3 regions of the Nonomuraea sp. H19 genome follow, and region 1 is predicted to be linked to each of the others. Evidence: riboswitches for the same ligand, from Rfam matches in the RefSeq annotation. Region 1 holds a riboswitch; each other region holds the start of a gene.
What was found. A riboswitch is a leader RNA that binds a small molecule or an ion and turns the genes downstream of it on or off. The one in region 1 is predicted to bind S-adenosylmethionine.
Positions count from the first base shown of each region.

Region 1 (3,266 bases):
CGCATCCGGATCAGGGCGCCGTCGCTGCTCGGAACGAGGCGGATCTTGTTGTAGCCGTAGTCGGACGGCGCGAGGGCGTCGGAGATGCGGAAGTGCCCGGCCGCGGCGTTGACCGCCTCCACCGCCACCCCGTTGTAGGCGGTGATGAACGGATAGAGGCTGTTGATGAACGGCATGAAGTCGGCCCGGTTGGAGTAGTCCCAGGTGACGTTGCGCTGGGCGTACTCCCCCATCCGCCGGTTGAGCTCCGCCTGGTCGATGCCCGCGATGCGGCGGTAGGTCTCCAGCGGGTGCTCGGTGTTCCTGGCCTCGTTCCAGAGGCGGTTGAACATCGCCAGGCCGTCGCGGTCCTTGATGTACTGCAGGAGCATCCAGGCGCCGTAGTGGTGCCGGCTGCTGCTGTAGGCGAGGTTCTCGGTGCGGATGAACCTCGTGAGGTCGCCGGCGGCCGTCTTCGGGTAGACCTGCATCGCCATGAACTCGGCGCTGGCCTCCCAGAACGTGCCGGCGCTCGGGTGCGTGAACCCGTACCCGGACCGGCCGAGGAAGGTGTAGTTCTGGAACACGTGCGCCAGCTCGTGCGCCAGCCCCCAGGATCCGGGCAGAGCGGCCCCGGGGGCGATGTTGATGACGCCGACCCGGCCGTCGGTCGAGCCGCCCGTCGCCCACGCGTCGAGCGGCGCGTTCGACCAGGTCCTGGTGACGATCACGATGATCTTGTGCTGAGCCAGCAGGCCGGTCTCCGGCGTGAACTTCATGGTGTTCACGTAGAAGGAGTAGAGGTTCTCCAGCTGGCTGAGCATGTTGTCGGGATCGAAGTTGTACGGCGAGGGCGCGGTCTTCGGATTCGTGCCCGACCGGTCGCCCCACAGGAGGATGAAGTTGGCCGACTCCTTCGTACGCTCCTGGACCCACGGGACTTCGCCGGTGCTGGCCCAGCGCGACGGGATGTAAACCGTCTTGGCCGCCGCCTGCGCCGCCGGTGCGGCGGGAAGCAGGAAGGTGCCTAAGAGCACCAGAAGGGCGGCTGTGGCCACCCGCAATCGTCTCATTCAACGACCTCCGGATAACGGTCAGTGTTAGCGTTAACACGCTGCGATATGTCACATACTTTTCGGGCGGCTCCGAGTGTTGGGCCGGCAACAAGAACTGTCAAGATCCGAAGCGCAATCCGTGAAGAATCCGCGTGTCGAGCTGTGCCAGGCCACCGACGCGGCATGAAAGTTACACACGTTCGTGGGCATTTGACGCCTTTCGCGCAGTCCGGCATGATCTCGTATCAAGATTCATCCAGAGGATCCGAGGGACCTGGCCCAGTGACGGTCCGGCAACCTGCCTGCGGGGACGCGGGAAAGGTGCCAACGCCAGGAACGATGAGGAGGACTCCGATGAGCCTGCGGCTCGATGTTCCCGTGCTCCATGGATCACTCGTCCGGCTGGAGCCGCTCACGATGAGCCACGCGCCCGACCTGGCGCGGGCCGCCGAGGAGGACCGGTCCGCGTACGGCTTTACGCTGGTGCCGCGAGCCGACGAGATGAAGGCGTACCTTGCGGCGCAGTTCGAGAGGGAAAGCGAGGGTCTGACTCCCTTTGCGCAGGTACGGGTGCGGGACGGCCTGGCCGTGGGGTGCACCGCGTTCTGGGATCCCAGGACGTGGCCCGGCCGGCAGGACCTGCGGGCCATCGAGATCGGCTGGACGTGGCTCGCCGCATCGGCGCAGGGCACCGGGATCAACGCCGAGGCGAAGTTCCTCCTCTTCACCCACGCGTTCGAGACCCTCGGCGTGACCCGGGTCGATCTCAAGACGGATGCCCGCAACGAACGGTCGCGCCGCGCGATCGAGCGCCTGGGGGCGCGTTTCGAAGGCGTGTTGCGGAGCTGGTCACCTTCGTGGGCGCCGGGCGAGGAGGGACTGTTGCGGGACTCGGCCATGTTCTCGGTGGTCGCCGGCGAATGGCCGGCTGTCAGGGCGGCACTGCGTACCCGCCTCGCCAGCGCCAACGTGAACGCCGGATAGCACCGCATGGGCGGACCGGCCGGGCGCGGCAGCGGAGGCGGGCCGAGATCGGCAGGCGCGCGTCGGCGGGGGCCCATGTGCGGAACCGTCATCGGGGACTAAGGTCGATATCGGAATGTGGGAGCGAAGGGATCCGATCATCACCAGCAACTTCTCCCGCCCGTCCGAGGATCAACGACCAGCACGCCGCCGCGTGACCGAGGCGGCGATACTGAGCAACCACGACCAGAGCCGGGCCGACATCGCCCAATGGACCTGCCCGCACGGGCAGCATGCCGGGCACGGCTGCGTCACCTGTTACCACGCCACGGCCGAAGCCGAAGCCGATCCCGCGCTGCCGTTGTGGGAGGTCGCCGTGTGGTTCACCTCGGCGCGGCCGGTACCGATCAGGGCCCTGCACGACGTGCATCGCCACGGCCGCCAGTTCGCGATCGACCAGCCGTCGACTCCCCTGGTGTACCTCCTGAGCGGCCAGGTGCGCGCCGCTCTGGGTGTGGAGGCGGTGGCGGGCGTGGTCGGATATCTGGTGCAGAACCAGCACATCGTGGACGAGTTCGTCGTGACGGAGATCCGAGCGGTCCACTCCTGACGGCAGGTGTTTGCACCACAGCTAGGGCTCGGGTAGACTGAAGGAGTTGCAGTTGTGGTACCCATAAAGACTTGTGCGCACCTGACGAACATCTTCAGGTGCGTTTTTGTTTCCGGTCATCTCCGGATGGGACTCATCCCAGCGACACGGATCCACACGGTGTGGATTCCGTCCCTGCGCCTATCCAAAGGAGCTAATTATGGCAACCGGAACCGTGAAGTGGTTCAACTCTGAAAAGGGCTTCGGCTTCATCGCGCAGGACGGCGGCGGCGCCGACGTCTTCGCGCACTACTCCAACATCGTCTCCAACGGTGGCTACCGTGAGCTCGTCGAGGGCCAGAAGGTAGCCTTCGACGTCGTCCAGGGCCAGAAGGGCCCGCAGGCGGAGAACATCGTTCCCGCCTGACACGGCACAGCCCAACGGTCGGGGCCCGCACCTGCAAGGGTGCGGGCCCCGACCCGTTTGCGCGCCGGCTCCTAGCGGCCGTCCATCTCGCGGAAGATCGCGTCGAGACGGGACTCTTGTTCGTCCATGGCCCGGCTGAAGGTCTGCATGGTCCTGTCGAACTGCTCCAGCGCCTGCTCCGGGGTGGCCGGCAGGCCGCCCATGGCGTCGCGGAGCACGCGTTCGCGTCGCAGGGCGCTGTCATCCTGCGCGC
Region 1 covers NZ_JBQHCV010000023.1:179,388-182,653, reverse strand. The annotation lists gene ACTMTI_RS40460 (DUF6055 domain-containing protein) at 1-1,052, opposite strand, end outside; SAM riboswitch class I at 1,284-1,395, shown strand; gene ACTMTI_RS40455 (GNAT family N-acetyltransferase) at 1,389-2,018, shown strand; gene ACTMTI_RS40450 (hypothetical protein) at 2,134-2,607, shown strand; gene ACTMTI_RS40445 (cold-shock protein) at 2,807-3,013, shown strand; gene ACTMTI_RS40440 (YbaB/EbfC family nucleoid-associated protein) at 3,085-3,266, opposite strand, start outside.

Region 2 (3,266 bases), on a different contig from region 1:
CTCGCACGGACTGCGCTGCCGTGCGATGCCGCCGGTGCATACCAGTGACGTGAATCAGACCGCGCGGACAGCCTCGGCCTGCGGTCCCTTCTGGCCCTGCGTGATCTCGAACTCGACGCGCTGCCCCTGTTCGAGAGATCGATACCCGTCCATCAGGATCGCTGAGTAATGGACGAATACATCCTTACCACCGTCTACCGCGATGAAGCCGTAGCCCTTGTCCGCGTTGAACCACTTGACGGTGCCCTGCGCCACTTCCGACTCCTCTTACTGGGCTAACAGATCTCGCCCATTCCACCGCGAGACCTGTAATCGCCTGACTTAACGGAAAATCAGCCAGACGATCGCCCTCGACCATACCTGTGGCACAGCGTTTGGCAACAGAGTCAAACCACAAACAACGCATTTCCGCACAAGGGAGGTTGTTCAACGTTGAATTGGTGACGAAAAGGAGAAGGCGCCCACTAGGGGCGCCTTCAAGGATGTGATCTACTGCACTCAGCCGCCGGCGACCGCCGGGATGATGGAGATCTGCGTGCCCTCAGGGGCTGGAGTGTCGAGCCCTTGGGCGAAACGGACGTCCTCTTCCCCCACGTAAACATTGACAAAACGCCGAATCTTGCCCGATTCATCCAGAATTCTCGCGCCGATCCCCGGGTAGTCGGAGTCGAGCTTGGCGAGGACGTCACGAAGAGTCGCGCCTTCGCCACTCACTTCGGCGTTGCCCCCGGTGTAGGTGCGTAGAATCGTTGGGATCCGCACAGAGACGCTCATGGTTATAACTCGCTTTCCTGGTAGTCAGACAGCCGCACGAAACGCGTCGAGAGAGGGCCGGATCACGGCGGTGGGCTTGGCGGCGTCGCCGCTGATCGCGTCGAGCGTCTTGAGCCCGTCTCCGGTGTTCAGCACCACGGTCTCGGCCTCGGGATCGAGCTGCCCCGTCTCGACGAGCTTCTTGAGCACGCCCACGGTCACCCCGCCCGCGGTCTCGGCGAAGATGCCCTCCGTCGAGGCCAGCAGCTTGATCGCGGCCACGATCTCGGCATCCGTGACGTCCTCGACGGCCCCTCCGGTGCGCCGGGCGATGTCCAGCACGTACGGCCCGTCCGCCGGGTTTCCGATGGCCAGCGACTTGGCGATGGTGTCCGGCTTGACCGGCTGGACGACGTCGTGCCCGGCCTTGTAGGCCGCCGACACCGGCGAGCACCCGGCCGCCTGCGCCCCGAAGATCTTGTAAGGCGTGTCCTCGACCAGCCCCAGCGCGACCAGCTCCTTGAAGCCCTTGTCGATCTTCGTGAGCTGCGAGCCCGAGGCGATGGGAATGACGATCTGCTCGGGCAGCCGCCAGCCGAGCTGCTCGGCGATCTCGTACGCGAGCGTCTTGGAGCCCTCGGCGTAGTAAGGCCGCAGGTTGACGTTGACGAACCCCCACTTGTCACCCAGAGGGTCGCCGATCAGCTCGGAGCAGAACCTGTTGACCTCGTCGTACGTCCCGTCGATCCCGATCAGCTTGCCGCCGAACACCCGCGCCATGGTGATCTTGGCTTCTTCGAGGTTCGCCGGGATGAACACGCAGGCGTCGAGCCCGGCCCGCGCCGCCGCGGCGGTGACCGCGCCCGCGAGGTTGCCGGTGGAGGAGCAGGAAAGCGTGTGGAAACCGAAGTTGCGCGCCGCCTCGACGGCGATGGCGACCACTCGGTCCTTGAAGGAGTGGGTGGGGTTGCCCGAGTCGTCCTTCACGTAGAGGGACTCGATGCCGAGCGCCCGCCCGAGGTTGCCCGCCTTGACCAGCTTGGTCCAGCCCGGGTTCATGTTGGGCTTGCTGATCACGTCGGCCGGCACGGGCAGCAGCGAACGGTAGCGCCAGATGTTCGCGGGACCCGACTCGATGTCCGCGCGGCTCACGCCGCCGAAATCGTAGGCCGCCTCGAGCGGCCCGAAACACTCCAGACAGGCGAAGCTGGGACCCAGCGGGTAGCGCGTGCCGCACTCGCGGCAGGACAGAGCGACAGCAGGACCAAAGTCGAGCGACATGAAGCGAGGCCTTCCCTCATCTTCGCCCACGGCCACCTTGACCGCGAACCGGAATTGGCACCTTGTCCCGGTCGGCCTCGCCAGGTCGCGAGTCACAAGCCGGGAGGGTTGCCGGGGCTTCGCAGGGCCGGTCCCTCCACCCCTCTGGATGAGCAATATTCAGTTGTTGACAGAGACTGTACCTGCCGGAGTAGCCGGAACGGCCATCTGTCTCAGCAAATGAGACGCCAAGTCTCAGCGATAGTCCTCCCCCAGGGCGGCCTGCACGTATTTGCGTGCCTGGTGAATGCGTGACTTCGCGGTGCCGAGCGGGATGCCTAGCTGCTCGGCCACTTCGTTGTAGTCGAGCTGGACGATGTCGCGCAGCACCAGCGCCTGCGCCAGGTCGGGCTTGTCGGCCTCCAGCGCCTCCATCGCGTCGAGCAGGTCGAGCCGCGAGCCCGCGATCACGCTGACCCGCCGCACGTCGGGCTTCTGCATCGGCAGTTCGTCCGAGGTCTGCTCGGCCGCCCGGCGTTTGAGAGAGCGGTAGGTGGTGCGCGCGCAGTTGGCGGTCACGATGTGCAGCCAGGTGCTGAACCTGGCCCGGCCCTCGAACCGCCCGATGTTGCGGGCCACAGCCAGCAAGGTGTCCTGGGATGCCTCCTCCGCGTCCTGGTGATAAGGCAGGATCCGGGCACAGTGCCGCATCACATCGGGTTCGATCCTGGCCAAAAGCTCGCCAAGCGCGCGATGATCTCCGGCTGCGGCGGATCGGGCGAGTTCCTCGGTTAGCTCATCAAGCGCCATAGCTGGGATCCTATGATCGAAGGGAGCCTGTATGAACAGCGTTCTGGTGGCCTCCAACAGAGGGCCCGTCTCCTTCACCGTCTCCGACGACGGCGAGCTGACCATGAAGCGCGGCGGCGGCGGTCTCGTGTCCGGGCTGTCCGGTGTGGCGAAAGACGACGGCGTGCTGTGGGTTTGCGCGGCGTTGTCCGACGACGACCGCAGCGCCGTACGCCTGGCTCCCGGCGGCCGGATCGACCAGGCCGGCTACGACACGGGCCCGCTGCGGATGCTCGACATCCCGTCGGCCACCTTCCACCGGGCCTACAACGCCGTGGCCAACTCCACGCTGTGGTTCGTCAACCACCTGCTCTACGACATCCCCAACGCGCCCAACTTCGGCACGAGGTTCGCGCGCGAGTGGGAGTCCTACCGTGACTACAACGGCGCGTTCGCGCTGGCGC
Region 2 covers NZ_JBQHCV010000019.1:61,319-64,584, reverse strand. The annotation lists gene ACTMTI_RS35455 (cold-shock protein) at 55-255, opposite strand; gene ACTMTI_RS35450 (MoaD/ThiS family protein) at 499-774, opposite strand; gene thrC (threonine synthase) at 799-2,034, opposite strand; SAM riboswitch class I at 2,048-2,189, opposite strand; gene ACTMTI_RS35440 (RNA polymerase sigma factor) at 2,269-2,823, opposite strand; gene ACTMTI_RS35435 (alpha,alpha-trehalose-phosphate synthase (UDP-forming)) at 2,855-3,266, shown strand, end outside.
Region 2: another riboswitch for S-adenosylmethionine. It lies ahead of thrC (threonine synthase); the one in region 1 lies ahead of ACTMTI_RS40455 (GNAT family N-acetyltransferase).

Region 3 (3,266 bases), on a different contig from region 1:
CCCTGGTCACCGACGACCAGCAGCAGCACCCGAAGCCGCCGAAGCCGCCGAACCGCTGAGCGTCAGCGGGCGACGAGGTCCCTCAGCGCCGCGATCAGCCGGTCCACGTGCTCCTGTGTGGAGCCGATGCCGATCGAGGCCCGTACCGCGGCGACCGTTCCGTCCTCGCAGCCTTCGACGCGCTCCTGGTCGTCGCGCTCGGGCGTACCGAGCAGGTGCTGCAGGAACGGGTGCGCGCAGAACTTGCCGTCGCGCACGCCGATGCCGTACTCGCTGGACAGCACCTCGGCCACCTCACGAGCCGAGTAGCCGTCGACGGTGAACGACACGATGCCCACCCGCGGGTGGTCGTTCCCCCACAGCGACAGCTCTCGTACGCCCTCGATCGAGGCCAGCCCGGACCGCAGCCGCGCGATCAGCCGCTCCTCCTCCCGTACCAGCGCCGTCCAGCCGGTGGCGCTGAGCGCGTCGCACGCGGCGGCCAGCGCGATGGCGCCCAGCACGTTCGGGGTGCCCGCCTCGTGGCGCGCCTCGGGGTCGTCGTGCCACTCGACGGTCTCTCCCACCGAGCGCACCGCGCCCCCGCCCTTGAGGTACGGCTCCCCCTCGGCCAGCCAGTCCCGCCGCCCGACCAGCACTCCGGTGCCGAACGGCGCGTACAGCTTGTGGCCCGAGAACGCCACGTAGTCCAGGTCGAGCGCGGTCAGGTTGACCTGCCGGTGCGGTACGAGCTGCGCCGCGTCCACCAGGATGCGGGCGCCGTGCCGATGCGCGATGTGGGCCAGGGCGGCGACGGGCCACAGTTCGCCGGTGACGTTGGACGCGGCGGTGACGACGAGCAGCTTCGGCCCGTCGATCGCGGCCAGAGCCTCGTCGGCGGCGCGTACGGCATCGCCGGGGAAGGCGGGCGGCGCCAGCCGTACGGACTGCTTCCACGGCAGGAGTGAGGCGTGGTGCTCGGTGTCGAAGACCACGGTGGTGGTCCCGGCGGGCAGGCAACCGGCCAGGAGATTCGTGGCGTCGGTGGTGTTGCGGGTGAAGATCACGGCGTCGTCGGGGCGGGCGCCGACGAACGCCCTGACCGTCTGGCGGGCCTGCTCGTACCTGGCGGTGGTGAGCTGGGAGGCGTAGCCGGCGCCGCGGTGGACGCTGGAGTAGGCCGGGAGCGCGGCAGTGACGGCGGCGCTGACGGGCTCCAGACAGGGGGCGCTGGCCGCGTAGTCGAGATTGGCGTACCCGACCAGCCTGCCGCCCTTGACCGGCACCTCGAGGTCGGCCCCCAGCACCGCCGGAATCGGCCGGTGGCCGGTGCCGGCAACGCCCGTGGGAGCCTGGGCGGGGACGGAGTTGAAGATCGTCAGCGTGGACACGGCACATCTCCTCAAGGGTCATCGGACCCCTGGAAGCAGCCACGGAGCCCGCGCTTGCCCGCCACCCCTCGTGGCGGACCAGGTCTTCACCCGGGGCACCCCGCCGCGGACGCGAGGGTTGCCGGCCAGCTAGCCGGGGCTTGTCGCTGGCACTCATGACCTATGTGCCGCACTATAACCCAACCACCGCCTTGTTTTGCAAGCCGCGAACTTCTGCGGGTCCTGACTCGTTGGTACCGGAAGTCGTCAATCGCGTGGCATGGAGGTGCACAGATGTTGGCCTGGGTGACGGACCCACAGATATGGATCGGCTTCTTCACTCTGGTGGCCCTGGAGATCGTGCTAGGGATCGACAACATCATCTTCATCTCCATCCTGGCCGGGAAGCTACCGCCGGAGCAGCGGGACAGAGCCCGTGTGCTGGGTCTGGCCGCGGCCCTGATCAGCCGCCTGCTCCTGCTGCTCGGGCTGTCGTGGGTCGTGCAGCTCACCGAGCCGTTGTTCGCCGTCTTCGGCCATGACATCTCGGGGCGCGATCTGATCCTGCTGCTCGGCGGCCTGTTCTTGCTGGCCAAGAGCGTCACGGAGATCAGCCACAGCATGGACGCCCCCGGCGACAAGGACGGCAAGAAGGCCGCCGCCGCGTCCTTCGCCTCGGTGATCATGCAGATCATGGTCCTCGACATCGTGTTCTCGCTCGACTCGGTCATCACCGCGGTCGGCATGGTGGACGAGCTCGGCGTGATGATCGCGGCGGTCGTGGTCGCGGTGCTGGTGATGCTGTTCGCCTCCGGGCCGATCAGCCGCTTCGTGGACAAGCACCCGAGCATCAAGATGCTGGCGCTGGCGTTCCTGGTGCTGATCGGCGTGGTGCTCGTCGCCGAGGGCATGGGCCAGCACATTCCCAAGGGCTACATCTACTTCGCGATGGCCTTCTCGGTCATCGTGGAGCTGCTGAACATCCGGATGCGCAGCAGGCACGCCAAGGAGCTGGAGCCGGAGGAGACTCGTGATCAAGCCTAAGATGAAGTAGTGCGCTTTGACCCCTGGAATCCGGATTTCGTGGCCTACCCGTACCGGGTCTATGACGAGCTGAGGCGCGAGGCGCCCGTCTGCTACTTCGAGCCGACGAACCAGTGGCTGATCTCGCGCCACGCCGACGTGAACACCCTGCTCAGGGACCGCCGCCTGGGCCGGTCCTACCTTCACGTCGCCTCCCACGAAGAGTTCGGCAAGCAGCCCGAGCCGGAGTTCCAGGAGCCGTTCTGGCGGGTGATCAGGGCAGGCATGCTCGACGTGGAGCCGCCGGTGCACACCAGGCTGCGCCGGCTGGTCTCCAAGGCGTTCACGCCGCGCATGGTCGAGTCCCTGCGGCCCCGCGTGCGGGCCATGGCCGAGGACCTGGTGGACGCGTACGTGGAAAAGGGCGGCGGGGATGTGATCGCCGAGGTCGCCGAGCCGTTGCCGGTGACGGTGATCGCGGAGATGCTCGGCATCCCCGAGAGCGACCGCGAGCTGCTGCGCCCCTGGTCGGCCGGCATCTGCGGCATGTACGAGCTCAACCCCGGCATCGAGGCTCAGCACACCGCGGTACGCGCGGCGGCGGAGTTCGCCGGCTACCTCAAGTCTCTGGCCGGCGAGCGCCGCGAGAAGCCCGGCGACGACCTGATCAGCGCGCTCACCCAGATTCCCGAGCTGACCGAGGACGAGCTGGTCGGCACCTGCGTCCTGCTGCTCAACGCCGGTCACGAGGCCACCGTGAACGTGACCGGCAACGGCTGGTGGTCCCTGTTCAGAAACCCGGACGAGCTGGTACGGCTGCGCGCGGACCGCTCGCTGCTGCCCACGGCCGTCGAGGAGCTGATGCGCTGGGACACGCCGCTGCAGATGTTCGAG
Region 3 covers NZ_JBQHCV010000017.1:77,293-80,558, forward strand. The annotation lists gene ACTMTI_RS33185 (DoxX family protein) at 1-59, shown strand, start outside; gene ACTMTI_RS33190 (aminotransferase class V-fold PLP-dependent enzyme) at 63-1,370, opposite strand; SAM riboswitch class IV at 1,416-1,531, opposite strand; gene ACTMTI_RS33195 (TerC family protein) at 1,656-2,393, shown strand; gene ACTMTI_RS33200 (cytochrome P450) at 2,403-3,266, shown strand, end outside.
Region 3: another riboswitch for S-adenosylmethionine. It lies ahead of ACTMTI_RS33190 (aminotransferase class V-fold PLP-dependent enzyme); the one in region 1 lies ahead of ACTMTI_RS40455 (GNAT family N-acetyltransferase).